DNA from 2 places in the Luteolibacter yonseiensis genome. Region 2 is predicted to be linked to the other one. Evidence: riboswitches for the same ligand, from Rfam matches in the RefSeq annotation. Region 2 holds a riboswitch; the other holds the start of a gene.
What was found. A riboswitch is a leader RNA that binds a small molecule or an ion and turns the genes downstream of it on or off. The one in region 2 is predicted to bind cobalamin.

Region 1: another riboswitch for cobalamin. It lies ahead of JIN84_RS03860 (TonB-dependent receptor plug domain-containing protein); the one in region 2 lies ahead of JIN84_RS13570 (PEP-CTERM sorting domain-containing protein).

The regions. Positions count from the first base shown of each region.
Region 1 covers NZ_JAENIK010000004.1:533,767-549,900, reverse strand. Annotated here, with positions in the region: gene JIN84_RS03900 (DUF7133 domain-containing protein) at 1-2,948, shown strand, start outside; gene JIN84_RS03895 (hypothetical protein) at 2,955-3,371, opposite strand; gene pheS (phenylalanine--tRNA ligase subunit alpha) at 3,482-4,498, shown strand; gene JIN84_RS03885 (four helix bundle protein) at 4,620-4,934, shown strand; gene pheT (phenylalanine--tRNA ligase subunit beta) at 4,987-7,365, shown strand; gene JIN84_RS03875 (S46 family peptidase) at 7,866-9,926, shown strand; gene JIN84_RS03870 (hypothetical protein) at 9,992-11,311, shown strand; gene JIN84_RS03865 (dienelactone hydrolase family protein) at 11,380-12,120, shown strand; gene JIN84_RS03860 (TonB-dependent receptor plug domain-containing protein) at 12,215-14,005, opposite strand; cobalamin riboswitch at 14,039-14,187, opposite strand; gene JIN84_RS03855 (aspartate 1-decarboxylase) at 14,368-14,715, shown strand; gene JIN84_RS03850 (SH3 domain-containing protein) at 14,780-15,424, shown strand; gene JIN84_RS03845 (DUF5069 domain-containing protein) at 15,446-15,883, shown strand; gene JIN84_RS03840 (M16 family metallopeptidase) at 15,861-16,134, opposite strand, start outside.
Region 2 covers NZ_JAENIK010000011.1:870,749-886,882, reverse strand. Annotated here, with positions in the region: gene secG (preprotein translocase subunit SecG) at 1-368, opposite strand, end outside; gene JIN84_RS13595 (HupE/UreJ family protein) at 520-1,662, shown strand; gene JIN84_RS13590 (hypothetical protein) at 1,682-2,125, shown strand; gene JIN84_RS13585 (prepilin-type N-terminal cleavage/methylation domain-containing protein) at 2,145-2,942, opposite strand; gene JIN84_RS13580 (hypothetical protein) at 2,939-4,237, opposite strand; gene JIN84_RS13575 (PEP-CTERM sorting domain-containing protein) at 4,258-5,235, opposite strand; gene JIN84_RS13570 (PEP-CTERM sorting domain-containing protein) at 5,256-6,302, opposite strand; cobalamin riboswitch at 6,453-6,643, opposite strand; gene JIN84_RS13565 (M90 metallopeptidase family protein) at 6,689-7,405, opposite strand; gene JIN84_RS13560 (HupE/UreJ family protein) at 7,423-8,034, opposite strand; gene JIN84_RS13555 (HupE/UreJ family protein) at 8,236-8,856, shown strand; gene sucB (dihydrolipoyllysine-residue succinyltransferase) at 9,021-10,433, opposite strand; gene JIN84_RS13545 (2-oxoglutarate dehydrogenase E1 component) at 10,472-13,252, opposite strand; gene JIN84_RS13540 (ABC transporter ATP-binding protein) at 13,390-14,322, shown strand; gene JIN84_RS13535 (DUF11 domain-containing protein) at 14,344-16,134, opposite strand, start outside.

The DNA of each region.
Region 1 (16,134 bases), on a different contig from region 2:
TCGATGCCGCGGACTCGCACCATGAAACGAACTCGATCTGTTACGAGCCCGGTGGCGCGATGTATCTGAGCGACGGCATCTTCCACCGCAGCAATGTGGAAACCTTCAACGGGCCTATCCGGAACACGGACGGGGCGATCTACCGCTACGAGCCGGTTACCGGGAAATTCGACCGCCACGCTCCCTACGGATTCGCGAATCCCCATGGCCGTGTCTTCGACTACTGGGGAAACGACCTCATCACCGACGCGACCGGGAACGACAACTACTTCGGCCCCGCGATGAGCGGTCATCTTGATTCGGGTGCCCACGCGCGCATGAAGACATTCTGGGACCGTCCTTCCCGCCCGTGCCCCGGCACGGCCATTCTGACAAGCCGCCATTTCCCGGACGACTGGCAGGGGCTTTTCCTCAATACCAACGTCATCAGCATCCAGGGGATTTTCCGTGCGAAAATCACCGAGGAGGGCTCGGGCCTCAAGGGCGAGACACTGGAGCATCTCATTTCCTCTGACATCGAGAAGGTGCCGAATTTCCGCCCCTCCGGCATCACGGTGGCGCCGGACGGCTCGCTCTATTTCATGGACTGGTCGCAGATGCTCATCGGACACCTGCAACACCACCTCCGCGATCCGAACCGGGACCACCAGCACGGCCGCCTCTATCGCATCACCTATCAGGGGCGTCCGCTGATGGTGCCGAAGAAAATCGACGGCCAGCCGGTACCCGCGCTGCTGGACCTGCTGAAGGAGCCGGAAAACGACGTCCGCCTGCGCGCGAAGATCGAGCTTGGAAAACACGACGCCAGACAGGTCGCCGATGCCGCCGTCGCATGGGTGAAGACGCTCGATGCCAAGGCCCCCACCTACGAGCACGACCTGCTGGAAGCGCTCTGGGTCCACCAGTGGCACAACATCGTGAATATCGACCTGCTCAAGCGGGTCCTCAAATCTCCCGAACCACGTGCCCGCGCCCAGGGTGTCCGCGTGCTCGGCTACTGGCGTGACCGCGTGCCGGATGCGCTGGCTTCGCTGAAAACCGCCGCCGAAGATGAATCGCCGCGCGTCCGCCTCGAGGCCGTCCGTGTCGCCAGCTTTTTCCGCGAGACCGCCGCGGCGGATGTGGCCCTCGCCATTCTCAAGAAACCGACCGACTACTACCTCGACTATTGTTTCAAGGAAACCATGCGCCAGCTCAAGCCCTGGTGGCAGAACGCCATCGCCGAGGGCAAGGACATCGCATCGGACAACCCGGCCGGTATCAGTTTTCTGCTGGATTCCGTCCCCAGCGGCGACCTGCCGAAGCTGCCGAAATCCGCGGCCACGCTCACGGCGATGCTGACCCGCCCGGACGTGGAACTTCCACAAAGGACCCAGGCCCTGGCGGAACTCGCGGCGCTTAAAAAAGCCTCCAGCGCGCAGACACTTGCCAATATCCTTGCCAGCCAGGCGCGTCAGGACGACGCCGGCACCGTGGCACTCTGCAAGCTGCTCCTTCAGCAATCTCCGGCGGATCTGAAAAGCATCCGTGGCCCGTTGGACGAACTCGCGGCCACGGGCAGCGCTGTTTCCAGCAGTGCGGCTGCGGCGGCCATCGTGGCGGACGGTTCGCTGGAGCCCGCGTGGAAGGCCGCACGCAAGTCGCCGGAAGCCCTCACCGCGTTTCTGACCGCCCTGCCGCTGGTGCCGGATGCCAAGCTCCGCGCCGCCGCATTCGCACCCGTCGGCAAACTTCTCACGGAACTCCCCCCTGAACTGAATGCCGCGGTGAAGAACCAGAAAGGAGTCTCAGGCCGCTACATCCGTATCGCCCTGCCACGCACGGGCACCCTCTCCATCGCTGAAGTCCAGGTGATGAGCGGCGGGAAAAACATCGCCTCCGCAGGTAAGGCCAGCCAGATCAACACCGGCTTCGACGGGGACGCGGGCCGAGCCATTGATGGGAAAACCACCGGTGTTTATGGTGAGGATTCCACCACCCACACCCGCGAGAACATCGAGAATCCCTGGTGGGAGCTCGACCTCGGCTCCGAACAACCCGTCGAATCCATCTCCATCTGGAACCGCACCGACGAGGAGTTCTGGACCCGCATGGACGGCTTCGATCTCACGGTGTTCGATGGCAAACACGGCGAGATTTTCAAAAAAGGCTCTGTCGCCGCGACCAAGGATGTGAACCAGATCGCCCTCCAGCGCGACGCGCTCGGCACCATCCGCCGCGCGGCCATCCGGGCGCTTGCCAGTGTGGGCAATGAAAAATCCGTCTTCACCGCGATGACCAACCTCGTCGGGAAGGGTGATGAGGTCGTCACGGCCGCCCATACCATTTCCGTGCTTCCGGCGGAGGCCTGGAGCAAGGAGCAGGCCGCCATCGCCGTGAAGGGGTTGGTCACCTGGGCGAACGGAATCCCCACCGAAGGCCGCACCGCGGCAACCTACACTGCCACGGTCCAGGTGGCGAACCGGCTCATCGGACTTCTTTCCCCCGCTGAAGCGGAAGCCGCCGGAAAGTCGCTTGGCAGCCTGAGTGTGAAGGTCATCACCCTCAAGACCGTGCCCGAGCAGCTCCGTTACGATACCGCCCGTCTGGTGGTGGAGGCGGGCAAGCCCTTCGAGGTGATCTTTGAAAACCCGGACGCCATGCCGCACAACCTCGTCTTCGTCCAACCAGGGACGTTGCAGGAGGTCGCCACCGCCGTGCAGGCCCAGGCCCCCGACAAGCTCGACAGCAAGGGCCGCGCCTACGTGCCGGACAACGACCCGCGTGTGCTCGCGGCCACGAAACTCGTCGAAGCCGGGAAATCCGAAACCCTCGCCATGACAGCGCCCGCCGCCGAAGGTGCCTACCAATACGTCTGCACCTTCCCCGGCCACTGGGCGATCATGAAGGGTGAGCTCATCGTCACCAAAGACGTGGCGGCGTATTTGAAGGCGCACCCGGAGAAATAGGCTCTGTCACCGTTGCATCCGTCCGAGCGTTAACAAGATGTTCCAGACAGCGAAACACCCTTTCCCGGATTCCACGGGAAGGAGGTGTTCCACCAAGTCTTTCGTCACGACGGCGAGGGCATCGAAATCAACTTTTCTTTTTGTCCCGATACATGGGGATGAAATTCTGTCCATTTCATCAATCGCGATTCGTACACCATCGTCATAACCCGGGGTCATGATCTCCTCGGTCCCGATGACTGTCGCCATTTCGCCACAGTCCGATACCGAATAGAGCACCGGATTTACAAAATTTGCCGGAAAATCAGCTTGTAACCAATCTGGTGAATCCTCCCAAAAACCCGTCCTTGATGTGGGCAACCCGTGTTTGGCGGCCCGCCAACGGATCCGACCGATGATGAAATCCGGAGAGTGTCCATGCATGGGGGCTATTTATCGGGAAAATTCCGATTGCACACCATTTACCATCAGGACCTGGCCCACAGCTTGGCTTTGACCTCGGGCGGGTTTCCGTCTATTTCCGGCGCTTTCCCATGAACGAGCAAATCGAAGCCATCCAAACTGAAGCGCTTGCGCAAATTTCCGCCGCGGCGGACGAACGTTCGCTCGACGACGCGCGCGTGGCCGTGCTCGGCAAAAAAGGCACCCTCACCCTCGTCGCCGCAGGCATCAAGGATGTGCCGAAGGAAGACAAGGCCGCCGTCGGCCAGCTTCTCAACGCCGCCCGTACCGCCATCACCGCCGCGCTTGAAGAAAAGCAGGTCGCCCTCCGTGAGATCGCGGACCGCGCCGCGCTCGCCGGCATCGACGTCACGCTGCCCGCCCGTTCCCAGCATGTCGGATCGCTTCACCCGCTCACCATCATCCGTGACGAGGCCATCCGCATCCTCCGCCGCATGGGCTTCGCGCTCGCGGAAGGACCTGAAATCGAGGACGAGTTCCATTGCTTCGACGCGCTGAACACGCCTGCCGACCACCCGGCGAGGAACGAGAAGGACACGTTCTATTTCGACTCCGGAAAACTCCTCCGCACCCACACCTCCAGCGTGCAGGTCCGCACGATGGAATCACAGGCGCCGCCGATCCGCATCATCGCACCCGGTTCCGCCTACCGTCGTGACGAGATCGATGCGACGCACCTCTCCGTCTTCAACCAGCTCGAAGGCCTCTACGTCGGCACGGATGTCTCGCTGCCCGATCTCAAAGGCACGTTGGAATATTTCCTCCGCGAGCTCTTCGGCACCAACACCGAAGTCCGCTTCCGCCCGCACTTCTTCCCCTTCACCGAGCCGAGTTTTGAAATCGACGTGAAGCTCACCGTGAAAGGCCAGGCTCCCAAGTGGATCGAGATCGCCGGTTGCGGCATGGTGGATCCCGCCGTCTTCGAAGCCATCAACAAGTCCCGCAAGGACAACGCCTTCGACCCCGAAAAAGTCACCGGCTTCGCCTTCGGCATGGGCCTCGACCGCCTCGCCATGATCCGCTGGGGTATCAAGGACATCCGTCTGCTCATCGAAAACGACGCGCGTTTCCTCAAGCAGTTCGCATGACATGGATCGTGGATTGTAGATGGAAGATCGTAGATGAAAGACTATGGATGCGACATCGTTCGGCTACAAAAAGCTTCGGATCTGGGAACAATCCCGTGAACTAGTGATTGAAATTCACCGCATGACTCTCACCGCATTGCCCAAGTTCGAAATGTATGAAGAAGGATCGCAGATCCGCCGCAGCGTGAAATCGATCAAATCCAACATCGTCGAAGGTTACGGCCGCCGCCGTTACAAAGCGGAATATATCCGTTTTTTGGATTTTTCCTATGCCTCCGCGCTGGAAACCATCGACCATCTCGAAACACTCCGCGAAACGGAATCATTGAGCGACCTCGATCTCTTCGCATCCTTGCACGAACGTCTCACTCAGCTCTCCAAATCCATTTATCTCTTCACACGTGGTGTGGAAACCCACCATAACGAGGATCGCTGATCATCCTCTTTCATCCACGATCTACAATCCAAGATCCCCAATCCTTCTTCCCATGAACGTCTCACTCAACTGGCTCGCCACGCACCTCGATCTCTCCGGCAAATCCATCAAGGAAATCGACGATCTCTTCACCTTTGCGGGCGTCGAGGTCGAAGGCATTGTTTCCAAAGGCATCGCTTCGGAGAAAATCGTCGTCGCGCAGATCATGGAAGCCGTCCAGCATCCCCATGCGGATCGTTTGAAAGTAACGCAGGTGAACTGCGGCGAGGCCACGCTCCGCCAGATCGTCTGCGGCGCCCAGAATTACAAGGTGGGCGACAAGGTGCCCTGCGCGCTCCCCGGCACCGTGTTGCCGAACGGCTTCACCATCGGCGAGGCGGTCATGCGGAAGGTGGAGTCGAAGGGCATGCTCTGCTCGGCTGAGGAAATCGGCCTGCCTGCGGGGGTGGACGGCCTGCTCATCCTGCCGGAGGATTCGGAAATCGGCAAACCGGTGAAACAGCTTTTCGATTCCGACACCCTGCTGGAACTGGAAGTCACACCGAACCGTCCGGACCTTCTCAGCCATCGCGGCATGGCCCGCGAACTCGCGACGCTGCTCAAGACGCCTTTGCTCCCGTTGGAAATTCCTTCCCGTGAAACGACTGCGGCGAAAGACATCCGCATCGACTCTCCGGAAGCCTGCCCGCTCTATACCGCGGTCAGGATTTCCGGCGTTACCGTCAAGGAATCGCCGGATTGGTTGAAGCAACGGCTCGAATCCATCGGCCTGCGTCCCATCAACAACATCGTGGACGTCACCAACTACGTTCTCCACGAACTCGGCCAACCCCTGCACGCCTTCGATGCCGCGAAACTCACGGGTTCCATCATCGTCCGCAACGCCGCCGAGGGCGAGAATTTCCTCGCGCTGGATGATTCCAAGCACCTGCTGACCACCGACGATCTCCTCATCTCCGACGAATCCGGCGCGGCGCTCGCCCTCGCCGGAGTCATGGGTGGTGCGGAAAGCGGAGTGACGGAAACCACCACGGACATCCTGCTGGAGTCGGCGTATTTCACTCCGCAAGGCATCCGCCGCACCTCGCGCCGCACGGCGCTTTCCTCGGATTCCTCGTATCGCTTCGAACGCGGTGTCGATCCGGCGGGTGTCGTGAGCGCGTCCGCATTCGCCGTCAAACTCATCCTTGAAGTTGCGGGCGGCACCGCCGAAGCCGCGACCCAGCTCGCGGGCGAGGCACCCGTGCTTGTCCGCTCCGTCACGCTGGATGCCAAGAAACTCGACCAGCTCATGGGCGGCTCCATCGCCCTCCCGGATGCGGAGGAGATCCTCACCCGCCTCGGTCTGACCAAGCTCGCCGACGGCACCTGGGATGTCCCGTCGTTCCGTGCCGACCTCCAGCGCCACATCGACCTCGTCGAGGAAATCGCCCGCGTCCACGGCCTCGACAACGTGCCGTCCCGTTTCCAGGGAACCTTCGTTCCCGCCAGCGCGGTGGATGCCGCCTATGATGCGGACATGGTCCTGCGCCGTCGCCTCGCCGCGCTCGGCCTGCACGAGTGCCAGACCATCAAGCTCATTTCCGACGCACAGGTTTCCGACATCCTGCCGCTGCGCCCGCTGCAGGATGGCGACGTCATCCGCGTGAAGCTCCCGCTCAGCGAGGATCACGCCGTCATGCGCCCCAGCATCGTTCCCGGCCTCATCTCCTCCGCCGCGAGAAACGTCCGCCAGCAGGCGAAATCCCTGCGCTTCTTCGAGATGGGCCGTGTCTTCCGCAACGCTGGCGGCGGCAAGGCGAAGGACCAGGAAAGCGAAACCCTCGCCCTGCTCCTTTCGGGTTCCGCACAACCCACCGGCTGGTCGCAGGCCGACCGCACGGCGGATCTCTACGACCTGAAAGCCATCCTCTCCGCGCTGCTCGGTGACCGCAGGATCACCTTCGCGCCGAAAGAGCGCTCCGGCTTCGTGCTTGCCAGCGACATCAAGGTGGACGACCAGAACATCGGCGTCTTCGCCCGTCTCACGCCCGCCCGCGAACGCGAGCTGGATTTCACCACGCCCGTCTTCGTCGCGGAACTCGACCTTGGAAAACTCCGCAAACTCCTCAACGGCATCAGCCACGTCGAGGATCTCCCGCAGTTCCCCGGCTCCTCCCGTGACGCGGCGATGGAACTCCCGCTCACCACGCCGAACTCACAGATCGAGGCCGTCATCGCCAAGATCGCCGAGCCGCTGCTCATCTCCAGCGAGTGCTTCGACGTCTTCACCGACGCCACCGGCCAGAAGATCTCCGCCGACAGCAAGTCCGTGGCCTATCGCTTCCACTACCGCGAGGGCACCCGCACCCTCAAGGCCGAGGAAATCGACACCGCCCACCAGAAGGTGCTTGAAGCGCTGACGAAGGGGCTCGGGGTGAAGTTCCGATAAGGTTGTCCAAGACGTGTGAAATGATGGGGGCGGGCGGTCATGTGTCGCCCGCCAATATCAAAACGCGCGTTCGCTCCGCATCGGTCAAAAGATAAAGAAAGTCGCCCGGCATATGCGCGGAATGGATCTCAAGTCCGTTCCATGTCTTTGGTTGCGGCCATTCCTTTGGCAAAGTGATTCCACCAATGGGAACCTGATAGAGTGTTCCCATATCCGGATCGAGCAGCGGAATGTGAACAGGTAGCAGGAGCCCCCCGCAACGTGGGAATATCAAGCTTTGAACGCGATGGCATCGTTTGTTCCGGTGGTGAACCTCCGTGCGCTCTGCAGGGTGTTTTTAAAAGCTGGGTGGGAAGAGGCGTGGGGAGCCGCCTTCATGTGAAGACGGTATCATTCGGGGGCCATGCGGCAGAAGCCGGGAATCATTTCGCAGAAACCGGGTATAGCATGGTGTGTCTAGGTATTGCCAAAACGGGCGGAGCTTCCTACTCATCAAGGCGATGAAATTGAGAACCGGGGGAATGTTGGGAATTTTGCTGCTGTCTCCACTGCAAACGCGTGCCGACGAAGGCATGTGGTTGTTCAACCGTCCGCCAATCAAGCAGGTGGAGAAAAAGTATGGATTCCGCATCGAACAGGCGTGGCTGGATCATCTGCAGAAATCATCAGTGCGTTTCAATACCGGAGGATCGGGATCGTTCATTTCCAAAAACGGGCTTCTTCTGACCAACCACCACGTGGGCGCGGGCATCATCAATTCACTGAGCACGGCGGGGAAGAACCTGATGGAGGATGGATTCCTGGCACGGGACCAGTCCCAGGAGCTGCCATGCAACGACCTCGAGTTGAACGTGCTCATGTCCATCCGCGACGTGACGGCGGAGGTTGAGGCGGTGGTGACGGACAAGATGAGCACGGAAGAAGCCGTGGCGGCGCGGCGGGCGATCATTGCGAAACTGCAGGAAGTGCCATCTGATGAAACCGCCACGAAGCGGCGGGATGTGGTGACTCTCTATCAGGGCGGGGCCTATCACTTGTATGAATACCGGCGTTATTCGGACGTGCGGCTGGTCTTCGCTCCGGAGCGTCGGCTTGGCGCGTTCGGTGGCGATCCGGACAATTTCGAGTTTCCCCGCTACTGCCTGGATTGTTGTTTTTTCCGCGCCTATGAAAACGGGAAGCCTGCGGTGGTGGAAAACTATCTCAAGTGGAACAGGAACGGCGCACGGGATGGAGAATTGGTTTTCGTCTCCGGCCACCCGGGCACGACGAACCGCGAGCTGACCCAGGCGCAGGTGGAACGCATGCGGGACAACGGTTTGCCTTACTATCTGGAGAGATCGAACCGCAAGGAGGTATTGCTCTCCGCATGGAGTGAGAAGGACAAGGAGAACAAGCGTCGAGCGCTTGGCGCGTTGGTCGGCACGCAGAACGGGCGGAAGGCGAGAACCGCCTCGTTGCACGGACTGCTGGATCCGAAGTTCATGGAAACACGGGGCAGCGCGGAGAATGAATTCCGCGAGTCGTTGAAATCCGACAAATCCACCGCAGAGGTGGATGAGGCTTTTGCGACCATTGAAAAAGAGATCAATAAGGACGATGCCTCGCGCCTGCGGTTCGCCCTGTTGGGGAGGGACGCTTTCGACAGCACGCTTTTCGGCATCGCGCGGACATTGGTGCAGGCGGCGGACGAGTCGCTGAAGCCGGACGCGGAGCGGCTTGCGGGGTTCAACGAGGCACGTCGCAAGATTCTCGAACTCGGACTGTTTTCGGACGATCCGGTTTACAAGGATTTCGAGATCCTGCGGTTGGCGGATTCGCTGGCCTTTCTTTGCAACAAGCTCGGCAGCGATGACCCGACGGTGAAGGCGGTGCTTGGCGGCCTCTCGCCGGCAAGGCGGGCCGAGCAACTCGTGAACGGCACCGCTTTGGAAGACATCGCCAGGCGCAAGGCCCTGTATGAAGGCGGCAAGGCGGCGGTGGATGCCTCCGCGGATCCGATGATCCTGCTGGCCAGAATGGTGGACGGGGAAATCCGCCGGTTGCGCAAGATGGAGGAGGCGTCGGACGAGGTCGTCAAGCAAGCTCATGCGAAGATCGCGAAGGCGCGGTTCGCCCTTGCGGGAGAATCACGTTATCCGGACGCGACGTTTTCCCTGCGCCTTTCCGTCGGACGGGTCACGGGCATCCCGAGCCAAAAGGTTCCGTTTCACACGACGTATGACGGTCTTTTCGCGAGATCGGCGGACCAGGATGGCAAGCCGCCCTTCGACCTGCCGGAGAGCTGGAAGGAAAAACGTGGTGCCATCGGCAAGGATGTGGCGATGAATTTCATCAGCACGAACGACATCACCGGCGGGAATTCCGGCAGCCCCATCGTCGATAGGAATGGCGAACTGGTGGGGGTGATCTTCGACGGCAACTTCGACAGCCTCGTGAACAACGTGGCATACGATGAAAAGACCGCGCGCGCCGTATCGGTGGACTCGGCGGGAATCTGGGAAGCGTTGGACAAGGTCTATGGCGCGGAGAATCTGCTGGATGAACTGAATGCGGAATGAGGTCGCCGGATTCCGCATGCTGAAATCCGCTTGCCAACCGGTCGCGGATTTCCAGCATGCGGATCGTGAAGAAAAGGATTTTCATTGTTGCGGGTGTGGCACTTGTGGGCGTCTGCCTGTGGCTGGGCACGCGGGGAGGCGATGTCGAACGGTCCCACCGGGATGAGGGCAATACGTCCCGTCACTCGGGATCGGTGGATTCATCAGACGCCCATGGCACTGCGGCGGTTCTGAAAACCAAGTCTGCCATCCGCGATACCGGTAAGCCCCGTTCCACGCACGGCCCCGAGCGGCTGAAGGAGTTTTATCTGCCCGTGGTGGACATCAATGGACTGACCCTGCGGGAAGCCCTTGCCAAACTGATGGCCGCCTATGAGGACGCATGTGCGAAAGCTGGCGAGGTGCCCATCCCCTTGACTTTCGATGTGCCGCCCACAGCCACGAAAAAACTGCGACTCAGGCTCTCTCCGGGAAACTTCAGTTCATCCGTCCGGTTCCTCGCCACCTATGCCGGAATGAAGGTGAACCGTGACAAGACGGTGTATCGGTTCGAGCCTTTTGCGGATGAACGCGGTGAGGTGAAACGCAGCGTTTCCTTACCGCCGGATTTCGCAACGCGCCTGAGTGAACAGACCAGCCTCTCTTCTGGATCGGAATCCGATTCTCCGATTGGTGAGGGTGAAGGCTCCCCGAGGAAAGCGGTTCCTGTCAGAATGACCATCGCTGAAATCCTCAAGGCGTCCGGATTGGAACTCGACCCATCGACACGGCTGTCTGTCAAACCATCAGGAGAACTGATACTGGAGACACCGAGCGGAGCGGATGCGGCGGCGATTTCCGCGCTTGAGGACTCGCTCAAAAATGATGTTCCGATCCAGAACAAGTTCACTACAAAAGTTCTCCACATCCCGGCCGATCTCGACTGGGCCGCTCCGGACACCTCGCAGATGACCGACTCGGAAATCCAGTTGTTCATGAGGCAGATGTCCCAGAAGAAAGGAGTGGATCTGCTGACATTGCCAGAGGTCACAGCCCGGGGCAATCAGGACGCCAGTATAGAGAATGTGAGGGAGTTGATCTATCCGACGAATGCCGAGGGAACGGAATTTGAAAAGCAGCAGATCGGAGTCACGATGCAGATGAAGGGTGACGCGTTGGCTTTCGGCCACGATGTCGATTTCCAGTTCACCCATACCACCGGGGGATTGGACAATCCTCTTGAAAAACCGGTGATCGAAAAACACACGGTTTCAGGTGCCGGATATACCGGAGACCGTGGAGCGAGGCTGGCCGTGGAAACCCAGCCGGATGGATCCCGAGTGGTGGTGTTGCTCAGCGCGACGATGATCGACGCCACGGGACAGCCCCTGCACGGAGCGGAGTGATCCGCAGCCTGATGGCCTGGTGCCATGATTTGCTGGATCGGTCTCGGGAAAAATGACGATACTCCGCCATGGCCACGCTCACGGAATCCTTTGCCGATCTTGAAACCACCCGTGGGAAAATGCGGGTGCATCTCTTCATCCCGGACGGTGGGAAGCGATATCCCGCGGTGATTTTCTACTCGGAGATTTTCCAAGCCACCGGCCCGATACGCCGGACGGCGGCGGCGCTGGCGGGCGAGGGGTATCTGGTCGCGGTGCCGGAAGTGTATCATGAGTTCGAGCCGTTAGGCACGGTGCTCGCCTATGATACGGAAGGCACCGCACGGGGCAATGAGCTGAAGATCACCAAGGAGATTTCCTCTTATGACGAAGACACGGATGTGGCCGTCGCATTCCTGCGGGAGCATGAATCCTGCACGGGAAGGATCGCGAGCTTCGGTGTGTGCCTCGGCGGTCATCTGGCGGTGAGGGCGGGGTTGCGTCCGCATGTTTCCGCCGTTGGTGCGTTTTATCCGACGGACATCCACACCGGCACGCTCGGCTTGGGGAAATGTGATGATACGCTGGCGCGGCTGCCCGGGATGGAGGCATCGCTCCTCATCCTGTTCGGCAGGCAGGACCCGCATGTGCCCCTTGAAGGGCGGAGGTTGATCCGCCAGACTTTGGAAGACGGAGGCGTGGATTTCGAATGGCATGAGTTCAATGCCGCGCACGCCTTCCTGCGGGACGAGGGCGTCCGTTACAACCCGGCTTTGGCAAGGGTCACGATGTCGCTGCTGCTGCGTTTCCTTGCGGAGAAGATCGGCTGAGGCAAACCCCGGCTGCCTCAAATAAAAAAACACGCCGGAGCGGACTCCGGCGTGCTTGAAGAATTCGCGCGGAATGATTTCCGCGCTCCCGTTGTCACCAATCCACCGTGATGCCGGCGTAGGCACCGGTGCCGGCACCTTCGATGGTGGAACCGAAGAAGCTGGCGAGCTCGTAGTCCGCGTCGAAGGCGTTTTCCAAGCGGGCGTGGAGCTTCACCTTGTCCGTCACCTGATAGGAGGCGAAGAGGCGCGCCACGGTGTAGGAGTCGATGGGATCACCACCCCACGAATGGGAGGCGAGGTGGGTGGCTCCGATGCCGACGAGCGACTTGTCCGTCGGCTTCCAGTCGATGGAAGCGGTGGCGGCGTTGCGCGGCTGGTCGCTCAGGCTTTCGTGGAGGTAGGTCCAGGCGAGGCGGTAGCCCACCGTGTCCCCGAGGAAATCACCGCGCAGTCCGAGTTCGAGTCCGTCCGTGTCGGAATCGCCGGAAATGTTGACCGGTGGTGCCGGGCTCGACTGGATCTGGTCGGTGATGTGGTTGTGAAACCAGGTTGCTTCGATGCGGTGGTTCGCGCCGATCTTCTGCTCCACGCCGATGTCCCAGCCGATGGACGATTCCGCCTCGAGGTCGGGATTGCCCGCGCCGAAGGAGGAACCGAAGAGGTCCAGATACGATGGAGAACGGAACGAGCTGCCGACACCGCCACGGATGCTGGTGCCGGTGGAGGCGATGTTGTAGATCGAGCCGACACGCCAGGTGAGCTCGTCGCCGTAGGCATCGTAGTCCTCCCAGCGCAGGGCCGCCGTGCCGGTGAGGTTTTCGATGATGTCCCATTCCAGCGCGGTGTGCACGCCGTAGCGTTCGCGGGATTCGTCCGTGCCGATGGTGTTTTCGTAGGAGCTTTCATGGAAGAAGGCTCCGGCGAGCAGGCGGAGGTTTTCCGCGAGAGTGATTTCCTGATCGGTGGAAACGCTGCCCGCGCGCAGGTCGGTGCCGAAGTTGCCGTAGGACGAGTCACTGTCGTAGAATTCCTGCTGGTAGCCGGCGTGGAAACGCGAGGTCCAGCGGTCGGAGATTTTCCCGGTGGCGTAGATGGTGGCCAATGCGGAATCCAGATGGTCCTGGGAATTGCCGGAATTGTCGTAGGAGGAGTCGATGGCGCGGAATGTGGTGCCGACCGTCCACACGGAGTCGATCTTGCCTTCCACGCGCAGGGCGGTGTTGGCCTGGTGGAAACTTTGCCGGGGGCCGTCGTTGTCCGTTTCCTCGTAGCCGCCGGAGAGGTAGTAGGAAACATCACCGGTCCGGCCTTGGAACATGCCATGGGCGGAGAGGGAATTGAAAGAGCCGGCTTCGAAAGTGGTCGAGCCATGCGGATCGCCGGATCCGTAGGGCGTCTCCATCCAGAGCACCCCGCCGATGGATTCCCCGCCGTAGATCGCGCCTTGCGGTCCGCGCAGGATTTCGATGCGGCCGACGTCGTAGGTCCGGCCCGCGCCGAGCACGTTGCCGAGCGGCGTGGTGGAATCGCTCAAACGCATGCCGTCGAGGACGAGCTGCGAGTAGGCGGTCGTGGTGCCACGGATGAAGAGCGATCCGACGGCACCGGTCTGGCCGCCGGTGGAGGTGGAGATGACACCGGGGGATGCGTTCAACGCGTCGCGGAGCTGGAAGAGTCCCTCGTTTTGCAACTCCACCGGATCCAGCACGGTCACGGCGGAGGTGACGGTGGCGTTGTCACGCGGGATACGCAGGGCGGAAATGACGAGCGGTTCGAGTTCCTGTTTTTTCTCCTCCGCCTGGGCGGGGACGTGGGAAAGCAGGGCGAGCAGTGCGATGGCACTCCGGTAGGAGCCTCTGAGAGGCGTTTTCTGGTATTTCATGTGTGGATTCCTGTGTCTGTAAGTCGCAGACCTTCGAAAAATCCCCCCCAGGCTGGCGATCTGGCTTACCGGAGCGCTCGCGCGTCCCGGAATCACAGTGGCGATTACCGCGCCGGAATTTCACCGGCTTCCCCATGGATCCGCTACCTTGGCGGATGGTTTCCTGAAGAGAGTCGGCCTTACACCGACGGGCTGTGACTAGGGAGAAAGCCGGATCCGTGCAAGGGGAACGTGGAAATTTTGGCGCAAATCGCGGCGATATCTGGTGACAGGGGCATTAAAATCGTCATTCCGGCCTCCTCCGGCTCCTGTCGGATCGCTTGGCGCTTGACCGCCACCCGCTTGGGCATTTCCTTCCCGCCATGTTCCGCGAGGTCCTGAAGTCCAAACTCCACCGCGCCATGATCACCGGCTCGGACGTCGATTACGAAGGCAGCATCGAAATCCCCACCGACCTCATGGCCGCGGCGGACCTGTGGCCTGGGGAAAAAGTGCTCGTCGCCTCGATCACCACCGGTGCCCGGTTGGAAACCTACGTGCTTCCGGGCGCACCCGGCACCGGGCACATCCTCATCAATGGCGGCGCGGCCCACCTCATCAAGGCCGGCGAGCGGGTGGCCATCATGTGCTTCGCCCTCTCCGAGACCCCCGTCGTTTCGCAAAACCTTCTGCTGGACGAGAAGAACAACATCGTGCGCCAGAGCCGCTAGCCTTTTTCCTGCAGGTTGAAATGCCGTTGACCGGCTTGCACGGACGTGCCAGCTTGTGGGCTATATGAAGTGCACACCGGTTCTTTCCGTCGCCGCTGTTCTGGCTCTCGCTTCCTGCGGTACCACGATGGTCCCCCTCAATCCCGACGGTTACGACCCACTCGGTCCTCCGGGAGGAAAAATCAACAATTCGGTCGCCCTGAGCGGAGCCAACTTCAAGGCCGGGCAATTCGTCCGTGCCGCGATGGACAACACCGCGCTCTTCAAGGTCCGTCCCAAGGGCGATGCCGACGCCGACAAGCTTCTCAAGCGCGGCACCTCCATGAAGGTGATTTCCAACAGCGGTAGCTACGTGAAGGTGGAGTTGGACAGCGGTGAGATCGGTTTCGTCCCCTCCGTCATGGTGGAAGATCCGAACGCGCTTCCCGCCACCCCGACCACTTCTGCCGGCGAGGTTCAGGTTTATCCGCCCCTGCCCGGAGTAGCTCCTGCGGGTGAGGCCCTGCCGTCCTTGGATCCGGCCGGGCTGCCACCGGAAGGGGCCATCCCCACGGTGATCGATCCGGATGCTCCGTCTCCCACCGCCCCGGTTCCACCCGTGACGCCTGGAACGGGTGAAACATTCCCTGCTCCCACGACTCCTCCTGTGGCTCCCACGCCACCTGTCGAGCCAAGTTCCGTTCCTCTGCCGTCTAACGGCGAGGAGTGAGGCAGGCGGTTTTTTACGGAGATGGTGCTGCCACGTCCCACGGACCGGCTTGTCGATTGCGTCTGGTTGCCGCGCATCCTGGCGAAGGCGCGGCTGCTTGCCGTGGACGAGCTTCCCGAGGAATACGCCTCCCGCTTCTGCCACCCGTCCGGTGTCGACGGGCAGTTCATCGCGTTCTTCAACCTTACCCGCGATGAGCTTCCCGCGGTCTGTGGACGCGGAGACGGTGAGATTGGCGAGTGGTTCCTGTCGTCCCCGGAGAGAAAATCCCGAATCCAGGAATGGAACCGGATCGCCGTGAATTTGGGCAGGGCGGGTTTTCCAATGGCGGAACGTCTGCCGGTGGCCCTTTCCACCAGCTACCGGCACCTGGCCGACCGGAAATTGGAAACGGTCTTCCAGGTGCTTGAAGCGGATGAGGAGGGCGGCCCGGAGCTCACTCCTCCGGCAGGACCGTGACCACCGTGGCATCCACCGAAAAAATGCGGATGGCGACTTCCCGAACCTGTGCGCAGGTCAGAGCGTTGTAGGCGGCGGGCAGCAGGCGGTGCTGGTCCGCGGGGTGCCCGAACAGCAGGTCCAGCACCACGTGCCGGGCGACGGCCGCCGGTGACTGCTGCTGGATGGCGAGACCGCTGAGCACGGTGGAGCGCACCCGGTCGAACGTTTCCTCCGGAATGCCATGTGCGGCGATTTTGGCGATCTCGGCC
Region 2 (16,134 bases):
GGAGGAAGCTCCGCCTCCAGCGACTTCGGAGCGGCAGGCTCCGCAGGCTTCACTTCCACGGTCTTCGGTGCGGTGTCCGCGGCCGTGACGGTGCTGATGGTCTTGTTTTTCTGACCGATCAAGACCGCAAGCACCAGACTGAGAATGAAGAAGAGCGATCCCAGATACACCGTGCCGCGCTGCAGGACGTTCGTCGTGCGGGCACCGAACACCTGGTCCGTCACGCCACCGCCGAACGCGGCACCGAGACCTTCCTGTTTCGGACGCTGCATGAGGATGACCAAGGTCATCAGCAAGCAGACGATCACGAAGATCACCAGCAGGAGATCGATGCTAATATTGAGCCAGTTGATCGCAAGAAAAGTCATGGGCGCGGGACTATGGGGGGCACTCCCGGCCTTGTAAAGCGGCGAGTTTCCGGAAATTTCACCTGAAAAAAACCGCGTAACAAGACATCCTTGGTTCGTGGTGGTCAAATCCGGACCTCCGCCCTACATCTCGCCACAAGTTTTCCCACGCATGAGATTCGCCCGACTTTTCGCCTGCCTGCTCTTCCTTGCCAGCCTCCTGCCTTCGGTCCGGGCCCATCAGGTGGCGTCGGTGGAACTGGAGTTTTTGAAACTCGATCACGAATGGCGGCTGTTGGGGGAAATGGACATCGCCTACATGCTGCCGGAAACGCGGGTGATCCCCGATGGCCTGCCCCTGAGCCGGGAGGCTGTCATGAAATCACCGCCGGAGGAACTGGCCCGCATCCGCAAGGAGACGGAAAACACGCTGCGCAAACTGCTGCGCTTCACCTTCGCCGGGAAAGACGTCGCCTGGAGGATCGAGTTCCCGGATTTTGAAAAGCAGCCGTTCGAACTGCCCGAGGAGGCGGGCGACATCGCGCTCCTCACCACACGGCTGCTGATCGATCCCCTCCCCGGCGCGGGAGAACTGCGCATCCACTGGGCCGGGGAGCAGGAGACGGAGCTGATCATCCTGATCGAGGAAACGGAGGAATCCGAAAATCCCCAGATCATCAGCACGCTTCCCGGTAGCAGCCTGATGCTGCTCAAACAGGAGTCATCGGGTGCCGCCGCGCCCATTGAGAAACCGGTAGCGGGCGGATTCCTGGAATCCGGATTCCGGCACGTGATATGGTGGGACCACGTGCTGTTCATCCTGGGCCTGTTCCTACTGGCCCCGCAGTGGAAACCGCTGGTACGGCAATCGCTGTTGTTCACCCTCGCCCACTCGATCACACTCGCGCTGTCGATCTTCGGATTCGTTCGTTTCCCGGAAGTGTGGATCGAGCATCTCGTCGCGCTGAGCATCGCTTGGATAGGTGTCGAAAACCTGCTGCTGAAGCGCCAGCTCGGAAAGCAACGGCTCATTTTCGTCTTCTGCTTCGGCCTGCTCCACGGGCTCAGCTATGCGGGCATCCTCGCGGAAAAGCTCAAGGGAATCTCCGGAAGCGGGTTGGTCGGACCGTTGCTGGGCTTCAACCTAGGAGTGGAGCTGGCCCAGATCGCCATTCTGGCGGTCGCTTTCATTCTCATCCGGCCTCTGAAAAAATACCTGCTGCAGGTGCGGATCATCGGCTCGGCCGTGATCGCCCTCATGGGAAGCGCGTGGTTCATTCAACGGGTGTTTTTTCCGGGCTCGCCGCTGTTTTGAAAACGATTGAAAAAAAACCATGGAAGCGATCGACAGGGATTTCCGACCACCCTTTTGGCGCATTGCCGGGCCACTGATGTTTTTTTTCGCCCTGTTGGTTGTCGCATCGGCCCTCGCCGGCACAACGTGGCCCGATCATCCTTGGCTGGCTGCTGTCACCGATTTGGCGGTCGTTGCCCACGCTGCCGTATCGGCGGTCCTGCTATCGGCATGCTTCTTCACAAGGCTGGCCCTGCACTCCAGCGGCCCCGCTTTGGATGTCACCATCCTTTTCGCGGGACTGGTGGTATTGAAACGCTCGGTCGCAGGGCGTTCATGGCATCCGGTTGCGACGCCGGGCGGCTCTCCGCCTGATGTCGAAGGCTCGGGCACGTATCGGATCGAAGTTGCGACAAACACGGGAAAGCGTGTCCTCGTTTTGGGACCATTCTTGTGCTGGCTCTTCAAAATCGAATGCCTGTGAGACAACGGGCTGCGGAAAGCTACGGACGTCTGGGATTCCAATACCCGTTGTTTTCCTCCGGGCCGAACCAACCGAGGTCGAATTCATGACTGTCGCCCTGGTGGGGGTTGAGCCCATGAGTCGGGTCCTTGTTGTTGGATTCCGCGGTCACGTGGCCGTCGCACCATGCGACGAGCGCTTTCCCATTCGCCCGGAAATTCACGGTGGGGCTGGGTTTGTCTCCCGAGGGGCCACCGCCGTAATCCCAGAACGGAGGTTCGCAATAGGGATATTCCTGAAGCCCGGACTCGCGGGCGTAGGCCGTGGTCGTGAACATCACCGTCCTGTCCGGACTGGAAACATTCGCGATCCGTTCCGATATCCTAAGCTTCGTGGAGCGGTCGAAATTCGAACCGGGGCGCCCGCCGATATAGACCGCGTTGTATCCATACCCTCCCGTCCCGGACTCGAAGCTCTGCTCGTCCCCCACGATATTCTTGAACAACGGGCAGATCCCGACCGCGCGGCTCTTGCCCAGATAGGGAGCGAGAAACCCCTCAGCCGGATCGAACTTGCCGCTGCCGGACTTCCTCGCCCCATGCCAGCGCCTCATGTTGTATTGGTCGTCCGCAGGACAAAAGACGCCGTTGTCGGCCTGATACCCGGCATTGGCAACGGCAAGGGATCTCAGATTCGCCATGCTCTGTGTGATCCGCGCGGTATCGACCAACGAACGGCCTCCCTTGTAAACGATGAGGCCGAGAACCACGACAACCGAGAGCGTCACCAGGATTTCCACCAGGGTGAAGCCTCCGGACTTTCTGCGGATGCTTTTCATGGCGTGGGTCGTGTGATGGAAAGCCGGTAAAACCTTTTTGCCGATTCAGACACCGGCCTTGTATCGCGGATGCGATCCTCCCGCATGACTCCCACACTCGCCAGATCCCCCACCCGCTGGTCCGAGATCAAGGGAGTGAATCCATTCTGAGGTAGAAACACCCCACCTGCCGTGCTCCGGGCGAGCGTCGTCCAGATCTTCAGATCGCTTGATACCTGGAGATCCCGCACGAGATCCATGCAACGTTCGTCACGAAGAGTGGTGAATTCGTAAAACGACTCCGCTCCAACCGTGATTGTTTGACAACGCCAGCCCGTGCCTTTCGGATTTTTTTCCCACGGCAGCAGCCCGAAGGCATATTCCATGAGATTAGGGATGCCATCGTTGTCGGGATCGGCGGTTGTCGTCCTCATGTTCGCCGGAAGCTCCGCAAGCAACGGCCACTGGCCGAAAGTCATGGGAGTGGAGATGGATCCCACCGCTTCCAGATCGAAGCCTCCGGAGCCGAAGGTCCGCCAGGAATCGAAGATCGACCGGTTCCCGCCATCCTTGTAAGCGCCGGAGCCCGGCACATCCACCAGCCGGATATGGGAGATCTCACTCAAACCCGTCTGCCCGATGTCAAAGGGCGTGCCCCAGCAATCGCCGTAGGCATTCACATGCTTGCCGGCCAGATTGTAAACATTGGTGGGATTGATGGTGCCGTACGCACCAACCGCCGAGGGAGTGAGCGATACGGGATTGAAGCGCACGAAATTCACCCCATCCGCGGAGACCTCGACATAGGCGAGCTCGGCATAAACTCCCCCCGATCCCGAGCCACCGGTATTGAAACCGGAAATGAATCCATTTTCAAAAATCACAAAATCAGCGCCGGAAAGATTCCGGATCGGCTTGGTGAATTTCAGCGTGATGCGGCCCGCCGGATTTCCCGTCGTGATCTGCGCGGCAGTCAGATCACCGAGGGAAACCACATCGAAGTTGTCGCCCGTCACGGGTCCGAGCGCATACTCCGGTTCATTGAATCCCGCATCGGTGTCCGATCTTTCGTAGGAAGAGCAGTTGGACGCCCATGCGAAAAACAACGGATTCACCCGATTGTTCGGATTCTGGAATTGTCCCGTCCCATCATCGATCCGCGCCTTCCCCACCCCGTGCGGTCCCACGAAACCCGGGACCGGAGCGTCGTAGGAATTCGCACGATCATCCAGCCCGGCGGAATAAGGCCCGGCTTGAACGGTGGGAATGGTCAGCATGGCGGCGAAACACACCACGGGATGGGTCCGGAGATTCATCAGGAATGGCGGGTAGAGGCTTATCTCCGGCGGCGGATGAAGAAACCGCCCCATGCGAACATGCCGAGCAGCAACGTCGATGGTTCGGGAATGATGGCCATGACGCTGTTCCCGCTCGACAGGTAAAGCTGTCCGTCGTGCGCGCGCAGTTCGCCCAACCTGTCGAGGGAGGTGAGGATCGTTTCATAATTCCCGCTGCCATCGGCCGAAAATTTCACCAATGCCGAGGGATCGGTGAAATTCGTGAGGGTGACGAGCAGATTTCCCTCCGCATCCGTGAGCATGGAGGTCGCGCCGCCGGCCGTCGCGAACGCCGTGCTGTAGTCGATCCACAGGTGTCCGCTGGCGGACAGGGAGGGCGAGCCGTTTCCTGAAATCGCCGCCGTCACTTCCGCCGCATCCCAGCGGTAGATGGCCAGGTCGCCGTAGCCCGGAGCGTAGTACAGATTCCCGGCCGCATCGAAGGTGAGCGGTCCGGACGCGCCCGCAACCCCGCCCAGATCGATGGTTCCTCCTGTGAGACCGTCGACATAATAAGTCAGCCGCGTCCCGGAGAAATCCCCGCCCGTGGAATAAAGGTGACCGTCGTATGATCCCAGGGAGTAATTCGTCAACGCAGCGGTGGTCGTCGTTCCCGCGCCGATGGAGTAGCGATAAATGTTCTGCGTGTTCGAGAACGTGCTGTCGTTGAAATAGACGGACGAACCGATCGCAACCACGCTTCCACCCGCGAAGTTGCCGCTGGCGTTCTGGATGGTGGTGGTGGATGTGCCGTCGTGGCGATAGACCCCGCTGGATAAGAACGAGGAATCCGCGGTCGCATAATAGAGCGCCCCATCCGATCCCCAGTCATAACTGATGATCCCGTCGCCGTTGCCATGGACATGGTAGGATGTCGCCGAATATCCCGGACTGAAACTCAGCGCGGCGGCGGCGGATGACGCGATCACCAGGGAGATCGCAAGCGAGATGATGCCCGTGTTTGATGGATGTTTCATGGTTGTGGTTGATTCGGGCATCATGCCTTGCGATCGCGGCGCGCACGGAGCATCAGCGGAAGGATCGCGGAGCACAGCAGCAGAGCCGTGGAAGGTTCCGGCACCGCGTGAAGAACACCCACCGCCTGCGGAAGCCCGCCGACGATCGAAATGTCGAACCCGCCCGAATCGTAGGTTGTCCAGTTGTCGAGTATCCGGTTCCCCAGGGAATCCAGCGCTCCGGCGGTTCCGGAGGATTCCGGATTCCCCACCACATCGACAAGCCTCACGTATTTGATGTTCGCCAGGTTCACCGTTCCTCCGAGCACAAGGCTGTGGGTGGCGAGTTCCTCAAGATCGAAGGGTGTCGCGAGGTTTGACGCATGCTTGCCCGCGAGATTGTAAACGTTCGTCATGTCATACATCTGGAAAGTCCCGGCGGTGGACACCCGCGTGGTGTTCAGCGAGATCGACGGGAACCGCGCGAAGTCGGTGCCGTTGCTCGACACCTCGACAAAGGCGAGCTCCGCGAAAAATCCCGGTGCGGGCCCTGAGGCGAATCCATTCTCCCGGACCGCGAGGTCCGCCCCCGCTCCGTTATAGATTCCCGTTTCATAGTAAAATGTCACCGATCCGGGCGCATCGATGCCGATGAATCCATAGGTGTCGGTGGTATCATTCACATCACCACCGTAAGGATGGAAATTTGCGGCGCCGCTGCCCGCATGGAAGGCGTTCGGTTCCGTGCCCGCCGTCGGCGGTGTGGTCGTGCTGTAGAGATCACCCAGTGAAAACGCACCGCCGGACGCGGGATTCCTGAAGTTCGGTCCCAGTCCGGGAGCGGGCGAGTAGTCGGCGATGGTGGTGGCCCATTTCGTGATTCCGGACACCGCGATCGGCGTGTCGATGCCGCTGCCGCCATTGTAGCTGGTATAGGAACCGGCCATCGCCGGGCCGGTCGAAAGGAGCATCACGATTCCGAACGAGGATTTCCTTATCTTATGGAAAATCCCGGAAAAGGGATTGTTATAGGATTCTGTCAGATCAGGCCGGATGCCGGACACGGTGGTGCCAGACACCGCGGGCATATAAAATGCGCGGTGGAACATTGTTGGTTTCTCTTATGTGTGTTGTCGATGTGCACAAAGAGAGGGCAGCGTGGGATCACGCGTCCTTCTCCCGTCGATCCTCTTTCGCGGAGGACCACTGATTTGCTTCCCCGGCAGGCCGGTTGGCGGGTGACGAGCTACGAAAGCGCAAGTATTCGGACTCCCAGCCTGGCCTTGTCCCCGCCTTCACCGTCCATCGGAACGATTGGCTTTGTGGGGACTCGTATCTGGATACCGCTGCGCGACAGTTCCGGGTTCTCACCGGATTCCATGACGCTTTCGTGATTGGTCGGCGGGAACGTCTCTTCTTGCCGGACCAACCGCAAGCAGAATTCTGGATAGATATGGAAAGCTTCCCGTGGATTTCACCGTGGATCGTTGGCAGGCAACGCTCCCCATATCTCCGCCATCAGTGAAAAAATTCCGGGCTCGGCTTCTTTCAGGTCACCGGCGACGAAGGGATGGAAGTCATTCGAGCCGAAATAGCTCTCCGTCATCTCGGCGAAAAACTCTTTTTGGTTGGTGAGGCCGTAGTGCTCACGCCTTTGCCCGGTGGTGGTCATGACGGACTTGTATCTGCCACTGTCACGGAATTTCTCCCAGGCGGCGGTGATCCGTGGATCATCAAAGCCCAGCACCTGATCGTGATACGCATGCGCCAGTTCGTGCAACACGGCCCATGGCATCCGGTGGTTTTCAAAGGGAGAGAGAAACCTGTCCGCCCGGGGGATATGCACGCATTTCACAAGCGCAGCAGGGTAGCCGTTCTCCTTCAGCCATCCCGCGCCAGGGTGATACTGCATCGCTGCGAGCGAACCACAATCGAGATCGAGCTCGATGGTCACCGCCCGCAGCTTCGCCAGGGCGGGCTCCGGCACAACCGTGGCGATGGCGACGAGCCTGGCATCAAGCAGCTTCAAAGCGCGTTCGCCTACCGTCATTGATTCTCCTTTCAACAGGCGCTCATCCACCCGCACGCTCCATCCTTCGATGATCCGTGTCTCGTGGGCCGTCAGGAGATCCGGTTTTTCACCGGCAAACCACAGCAGGCCCGTCGCCAGAAAAATCAGGGTAAACCGCATGCGGACCTTTTTCACGTTCACAGCCACCCGACCAGAAACCCGAAACCGACCAGAGCAACCGCCACTCCGCCCGACCGCACCGCGATCCGCCCCCATGGCCACTTCACCAGCAGGCCGAAGGCGATCCCGGCCAAATGGAGGAGACCGGTGGAAATCACGAAACCAACGGCGAAGGTCATCGCATCCGCCGCCTCGGGCAGTTCCGTGCCGTGGGCATACCCGTGAAAAATCGCAAAGATCCCGACGAGCACCGCCGACACCCACAGCGGAGGCCTGGCCGCGAGCGCGACCATGGCTCCGAGAACGACACCGGAGAGCGCGATGCCCGTTTCCACACCCGGCAGTGGCAGGGCCAGCACCCCCATCGCCCCGCCCATTGCCATCACCACAGGAAAAATCACCGGCAGCATCCACATCGCCCGGCCGCCGAGGAAGGCTCCCCACAGTCCCACCGCGACCATGGCGACGATGTGATCCAGTCCTGTCAGGGGGTGTTGGAAACCACTGAAAAATCCGCCCGCCGCTCCCGTCGCCGTATGGGCGCCGGCGGTCGAAGGCAGGACAAGCAGTATCAATGCGAACGCCAGCAAGGTTGCGGCCCGAGGCTTGGTCTTATGGAGAATGGTCATCTTTGAGAAGATACGTGGCGGCTCATCGCATCCATGTCAACGAAACGGTGCTCCCCGGAACTTCGTTCCCCTGGCGGTCCATCCGGTCCGCTGGAGAAAGCGCGGCTCCGCATTTCCACCAGAAGCGACATTGAAGATGAATCCACGACGGCCCACATCGCGCTTGACCCCGGCCGGACATGGCGGGCAAATCCCTGCGGAATGACAACCTACCCGCGGCGTTCTCATCGTTCGGTTTCCTGTGGAATCGCGGCCGCGCTGGCAGCCCTCTCCACCCCCATGGCGAGCGCCCACATGGCGGTGGAGGGAGCGGGGGAAATCGGCAACGGCGCGCTGCACCCCGTGATGACACCGGCGCATGTACTCCTCTTGCTGGGACTGGGGCTGCTGCTTGGCCAGCAGACGCCGCTCGATCTCGGCAAACGCCTGCGGGTGTTCGCTCCGGCTTCCGCCGCCGCGCTGTTGTTCACGTTCACCGGGACGATCAGGGAAATCAACCAACCCGTCCTCATCGCCCTCTCCCTGTGCGTCGCGATACTTGTCGCCCTGGAAAAAAGGCTGCCGCGCTTCGTCCCGGAATTTCTCTGTACCTTGACCGCCATCGGGATAGGAATCGATTCGGCAGTGGAGACCGGCGACACAGGAACCATCCTCAAAACCCTGATCGGCACCTGGCTGGCAATGAACGCGATCGTTTTTTACATCGCGATCTGTGCGTCGAACGGCGCGGACAAGCAATGGGCCAAGGTCGGCGTCCGCATCCTCGGCTCATGGATCATCGCCATTTCCCTGATGGTGCTCGCGTTCTCACTGCGGAAGTGATGGCAACGTCACCCATTGCGACGACAGGCTCACCAAAGGCACGAAAGCACACTTAGAGGGTTTTCTCCAACGGGGATGACCTACCCAAGCCGTCATTTTGGCATTTGCCCCTGCCAGGCCGGAAGAAAGGACAGGCATTCCCGCCTGTCCCTACATTCTCCGGCTCACATCTCCAGCAACAACCGTGTCGGGCTTTCCAGACACTCCTTGATGCGGATGAGGAAGGTGACGGCCTCCTTGCCATCCACGAGGCGGTGGTCGTAGCTGAGGGCGAGATACATCATCGGGCGGATGACGACCTGGCCGTTCAGAGCGACGGGGCGCTGCTGGATGGTGTGCATGCCGAGGATGCCGCTTTGCGGAGGGTTGAGGATCGGCGTGCTGAGAAGCGAGCCGTAGGTCCCGCCATTGGAAATGGTGAAGACGCCGCCGGTGAGATCCTCGATGGTGATCTTGCCGTCCTTGGCTTTTTTCGCGTAGTCGAGGATGTCCTTTTCGATCTGGGCGAAGGATTTCTTGTCCGCATCCCGCAGGACCGGGACAATGAGCCCCTTGTCGGTGCCGATGGCGACGCCGATGTCGTAAAAGTGGTTTTCAACGATGTCCGTGCCATCAATGCGGCCGTTGACGGACGGGATGTCCTTGAGGGCCTGGGCCACGGCTTTCACGAAGAAGGACATGAAGCCGAGCTTCACTCCGTGCTTCTTCATGAAATCGTCCTGCACCGCCTTGCGGAGGTCCATGACGGCGGTCATGTCCACCTCGTTGAAGGTGGTGAGGATCGCGGCGGTCTGCTGGGCGTTGACGAGATGCGTGGCGATCTTGCGGCGCAGCATCGACATCTTCTTGCGCGTGGTCCGGCCGTCGCTGACAGCTTCGGTCGAGACCCGCTCTGCCGGAGCGGCAGGAGCGGAGAAATCCGGTTTGGCAGGGGCGGATACCGGTGCCGGTGTGGCGACGGGCGTGGGTGCCGGGGCGGCGACAGGAGCCGGAGCGGCGGGTGCGGAGGCCGGCGCGGCGGCGGGTGTGCCGGCGGCGGCGCTGGAATCGATGGTCGCGATGACGGCACCGATGGAGACCTCCTCCCCTTCCGGGGTGATGATCTTCAGGCGTCCGGAAGCCGGTGCCTCAAGCTCGTTGGAAACCTTGTCCGTTTCCAGGGTGACGAGGATTTCGCCTTGGGCGACCTGATCTCCGTCCTTTTTCCGCCATTGGGCGACGTTTGCGGAGGTGATGGATTCACCTGCGGCAGGCACTTTCAGCTCGACGATGCCACCCGCGCTCACAACGGGTGCGGCGGCAGGTGCCGGAGCCGGGGTTGCGGCGGCGGCTGCTGCGGCCACCTCACCCGAGATGCGGGCGATGACGGTGCCGATGGACACCTCTTCGCCTTCACCAACGAGGATTTCCAACACGCCGTCGCTGGCGGCTTCGAGTTCGTTCGACACCTTGTCGGTTTCCAAGGTGACGAGGATCTCGCCCTTTTTCACGGGATCGCCGTTTTTTTTGTGCCAGCGGGCGACATTGGCGGAGGTGATCGATTCTCCAGCGGCGGGAACTTTGACGTCGAGTGACATGGATGAGGCGTGGTGAGAGTTGGGAAAAATGGATGGTTTCAGACTTCGAATGCCTGGACGAGCAGCGCTTTTTGTTCGCGGTAGTGCATCGCCTTGGAACCGGCGGCGGGACTGGAAGCTGTGCCCCGGCCCGCATAACGGATCTTCCGACCGACGACCTCTTCGAGGCGGGGTGCGATGTAGGACCACGCGCCCATGTTGTGAGGTTCTTCCTGGCACCAGACAAATGCCGAAGCGTTCGAATACTGGCTGATGAGAACTCCAACCATTTCATCGTGAAGCGGATAGAGCTGTTCGACACGGACAATGGCGACATCTTCGATGCCGTTTTCCTGACGCTTGGCGACGAGATCGTAGTAAACCTTTCCGCTGCAGAAGATCACCCGGTTCACGTTGCCCGGGTTTTCGAACACCTTCGTATCCGGAAGGATTTCCTGGAAACAAGTGCCTTCGAGGAAATCCGACTCCTGCGAAATGGCCTCCGGACGGCTGAGAAGACTCTTCGGAGTCATCAGGATGAGGGGCTTGCGGAATTCCCGGTGCTTCTGACGGCGCAATGCGTGGAAATACTGCGCGGGCGTGGTGAAGTTTCCGACGATCATGTTCTTCTCCGCACAGAGCTGCAGGAACCTCTCGAGCCGGGCGCTGGAATGCTCCGGACCCATGCCTTCGTAGCCGTGGGGAAGCAGCATCACGAGATCGCTCGGTGTCTGCCACTTGGACTCGGCGGAGGAGATGAATTGGTCGATGATGACCTGCGCGCCGTTCGCGAAATCACCGAACTGCGCTTCCCAAAGGGTCAGCATGGCCGGGTAGGAAAGCGAATAGCCGTAGTCGAACCCGAGCACCGCGAATTCGGAAAGGAACGAGTTGTGCACGCAGAACTTCGCCTGCGACGGGTCGAGGTTTTCCAAGGGGATGTAACGCTCGCGCGTCTCATAGTCATAAAAGACCGCGTGACGGTGTGAGAAAGTGCCCCGGCGGCAATCCTGGCCGGAAAGCCGGACGGGAGTGCCCTCGAGCAGAAGGGAACCGAATGCCAGCGACTCCGCGAAGGCCCAGTCATAAGGGCCGCCGTTGGTGAGAGCTTCCGCACGGCGCGGGATGAAACGCTTTTCCAAGGTCGGGTTCAGGTCGAAACCGTCCGGAATGGTTGTCAGCACGGCGCCGATCTTCTGGAGCGCCTCGCGGTTGATGCCGGTGGCGATGGGAGCATGGGAATACGGCACCTGGTCGACACCGGTCGAACCGCTGAACGCGGTGCGGTCGCCCGCTTCCTGAAGCTGGAGCATCTTCTGATAGCCTGCCTCGAAGCGTCCCCAGATGGCGGTCTCCAGTTCCTCGACATCCGCTTGGGAGATGACGCCTTCGGCGACGAGCTGCTGCTTGTAGATTTTACCGAACGTCGGACGCTCGGCGATTTTCTTGGCGATGATCGGCTGCGTGAACGCCGCCTGGTCGGCCTCGTTGTGGCCCTGCCGGCGGTAGCAATACATGTCCAACACGATGTCCCGGCCGAATTTCTGGCGGAAATCCAGGGCGAAAAGCGCGGCCCAGTAGAGCTCCATCGGCTCCTCGCCATTCACGTGGAGGATCGGAGCCTCGATCATCTTGGCCACGTCCGTCGCATATTCGGACGAACGCGCGTCGGCGGGAGCGGTGGTGAAACCGATCTGGTTGTTGATGATGAGATGGATGGTCCCGCCGGTGCGGTAGCCCTTGAGCTGGGAAAGGTTCAACACTTCCGCGACCGAGCCCTGGCCCGCGAAAGCGGCATCACCGTGGAGAAGGATCGGCAGCACCTGGCCTCGGTCGATTTCGCCGCCGTGGAGATCGTTCAGCACCCGCTGGCGGGCGCGGGCCTTGCCCTCCACGATGGAATTCACCGCTTCCAAATGGCTTGGGTTCGCCGCCAGGCTGACACGGACCTTGCCATCCGGCACTTCGCGGATGCTCTCGTAGCCGAGGTGGTATTTCACATCGCCATCCCCTGCGACCGTGTCCGGTTCGTAGGTCGGGGTGAATTCGTAAAGCAGGGTGGTGAGGGATTTCCTGACGAAATTCGCCAGCACATTCAGGCGGCCGCGGTGGGACATCCCCATTTCGATCTCCTTCACTCCGCGCGAGGGACATCCTTCGAGCAGGGCGTTGAGCAGGATCATCGCGCCTTCGCCACCTTCGTTCGAGAAACGCTTCTCACCGAGGAACCGCTTACCAAGGAAATTTTCAAACGCCTCAGCCTCAAGCACCCAACACAATGAGTTGAGCTTTTTCGCCGGGCTGGACTCGTCACGCATCGCATGAAGTTCGATCCGCTCGCGCACCCAGTGGCGGACGGTCGTGTTGTGGATGTGCATGAACTCGAAACCGATTTTTCCCGAATAGGTCGCCTCCAGGGCAGCCACCATGTCGCGGAGCTTCATCCGGTCACCGTGGCGGAAGAACGAACTCGCCACCTCGCGGTCCATGTCCGCTTCCGTGAGGGAAAACTGGTCGGGGCGCAGGCGCGGATTCCGCTCCGGAGCATCCAGCGGGTTGATCGCCGCCTGGGTGTGGCCGAGCGTCCGGTAATTGTAAACCAGGCTCGTCACCCGTCCGTGGAACGCCACGTCATTGTCGGCCACCGATGGGGCGACCGCCACCGCAGGAGTGCCGGAAGCCGCGGCCTCCTCCTTCTTCTTCACCTGGGCCGAACCCAGCTCGAATCCTTCGAAAAATGCAGCCCATGTCGCATCGACCGACCGCGGGTCCTCGCACCATTGAGAATATTTTTCTTCCAACAATTCTGCGTTCTGTCGCGGCGAAACCGAAGAGTTCATGTGAAATGGGTGAAATGATGTGGCGAACCTGCGAATTTCCCGCTTGGCCCGCCACGCACGGACATTCATTAAGGGGCGCGCAACGCCCCGTCAACCGTGCAAGCGCGAATTTCACCGCAATTACCGGAGTACAAATCATGATCGAAGTGAATGAACTTACCAAGCGCTACGCCCGCCACGAAGCGGTGCGCGGCATCAGCTTTTCCGTGGCCCGTGGCGAGGTCGTGGGATTCCTCGGTCCGAACGGCGCGGGAAAGACGACCACCCTGCGCATGCTCACCGGCTACCTGCCACCCACCTCCGGAACCGCGACCATCGCCGGGTATGACATTTACCGCCAATCCATCGAAGCGCGCCGGAAGATCGGCTACATGCCGGAAAACGTCCCGCTCTACGAAGACATGCGCGTCCGGGAATACCTGAAGTTCCGCGCCCAGCTCAAGGGTCTGAACGGCGGCGACACCCGCCGACGGGTCGGAGAGGTTATCGACACCTGCGGCCTGGAAGGGGTGAAGCGGAAAATGATCAAGACCCTCTCGAAAGGCTACCGCCAGCGCGTCGGCCTCGCGGACTCGCTCGTCCACGATCCCGAACTTCTCATCCTCGACGAGCCCACCAACGGCCTCGACCCCAACCAGATCCGCCAGATCCGGGAACTCATCCGCCGTCTGGCCCAGACCCACACGGTCCTCGTCTCCACCCACATCCTTTCCGAGGTGGAGATGATCTGCAACCGGGTCATCATCATCGATGGCGGGAAAATCAAGGCTGCGGACACCCCGACCAATCTCGTCGGAGAAATGCGCGCCGCCGGCCGCATCCAGGTGGAGATCCAGGCCGACCCCGAAGTCGTGGCCGGAGCCATCAACCGCCTCCCTCACGTAAAGAAAGTCACCCCTGACACACTCGACAACGGCTGGACGCGCTACACAGTCTGGTGCGATTCGGGCACCGACTCGCGCGAACGCATCGCCAACCTCGCCTCCCAATACGGCTGGCCGCTGCGCTCGCTTTTCCGCCACGTCGCGACGCTGGAGGATGTCTTCGTGGAGCTGACGCGGAGGGATTGAAACACCGCTCCGCCCCCGTCATCACCGCCAACGCAGACGAACGAATCCACTTCCCGAATCCGGAGCCTCAAACGTGGTTTCGATGTTCTCCACATTCACCCCGTTGATCCATTCGAGTGAGAGCGGCACCTCGGAGACCGCGTCCACCGGTTTCCAATTTTTCAGATCCGGGCTGATTTCATAGCCATAATCAGACATGGTCATGCCAACCCGGCGCGGGAAGCGCAGACGGATCACGGACTTCCCGCCCTCGGTGGCGGTGGTCAGCTTGACCGGATTGGGATCGAACCCGGATGACGAGGACCCGAACAGTTGTTCGAAGGCATGGGGAATGCCATCGCCATCGGCGTCGGTGGCATTGCCGGTTGCTTCCGGCATCATCGGAGCGTCCGAACGCGATACGACAACGGCGGGAGCCGCCAATGCCCAGCGTGCGAGAAAAACCCCGTCATCGTTCAGAATGGAAAAACCATCACTCCCCCAACGCATGAAGGACCGCTCGTTCAGCTCCCACTCATGTTTCACAAGGCTCAGCTCTCCCAACCGGGAACGGGTGACGGTATCAAAAGCCGTTATCTTGGTCGCATCCAGGAAGTAGGCCCTGTTGCGGGGATTTTCCAAAATGGACAGTCCGTAACTCCAAGGCAGAAGATTCACCACCTGGGCGAGCGAGCCGACCTCGAACAAGTTCATGTTCCACATCCACAATTCGCCGCTGCCGGATGAACTGAAATCTCCTCCATGGGGCTTCTCACGGGTTTTGTTCACCCAGACGCCCTCGGGCGTGACCGACAGCCGATACAGCATGCCCCCGACACCGGTGAAAACAGCGGGATTCGCCGTCCTGTTGATGAAAGTGATCAAATTGGTATCGGTGAAAGAAAATCTTTCGACCTTCACTTTTCGCGCGGTCGACCCATCGATCGCCGCGACATAACCTCCACCCTTTATGGTGACGATGATGCTGGTTCCGTCGCCCTCGAGAGCTTCGATATCGGACGCCTGCGGAACCGCACTGTACGGGTCTTTGGGAAGAACGATCCTGACTGTTTCCGGCGGACTTGCTTGAAGATCAATGCGACTGATTTCTCCAACATCGCGCAGTCCCACGAAGAGGTAGCGGCCGTTATCCGACAATGCCATCGCGCCGGGGGCGGGGTCCGCGTTGAGGGGGATCGGTTTTGAGATCCTCCCCGTGTAAGGATCCATCGAGACGACAGACCTGGAAACAGGCGGTTTGATTTTCCTCACGGGATCGTAATAATATTCATACGCCCCGTCGGAGGGGGAATATACGGGATAGAGCTCGGTGGATGCGGCATTTGAGATCCATATCAACTTGCGGGCCGGATCATAAACCTGGCCGCAACCGACGAGCCCCACCTTGTTACGGGCGTTCGGCCCGTCCCAGTGCCCGTAGTTGATCAGCGCGTGGCTGCCGCTGTTCGAAAAATCCGGGTCGACCGCACTGGAACGGGCCAGAGCCGTGCAGGCGATGCTCGCCACACTGGCGGAGGTTACCGTCAGATTGAGAGTCGCGGACATCCCCGCTGCCAATTCATCCACCGTCAGGTTCGCCCCATCTCCCACGATCTCATGCAGGCCGTGGTCGGCAGACGCCCGCTTGATTTCCACCTTGTCGGAAAAACCCACGGAAAGATACGCGTTCCTTGCCGGGTTCGGTCCGCGGTTGGTCACAGTGACCTTGCAGTCCACCCATTGACCCACAGCCGGAGGAGTTGAAGGAACTTCGATACTGGTCACCAAATCCGTCGCGGCCTGGCTCGGCAAAAGCCTGGGACTGTTCACCAG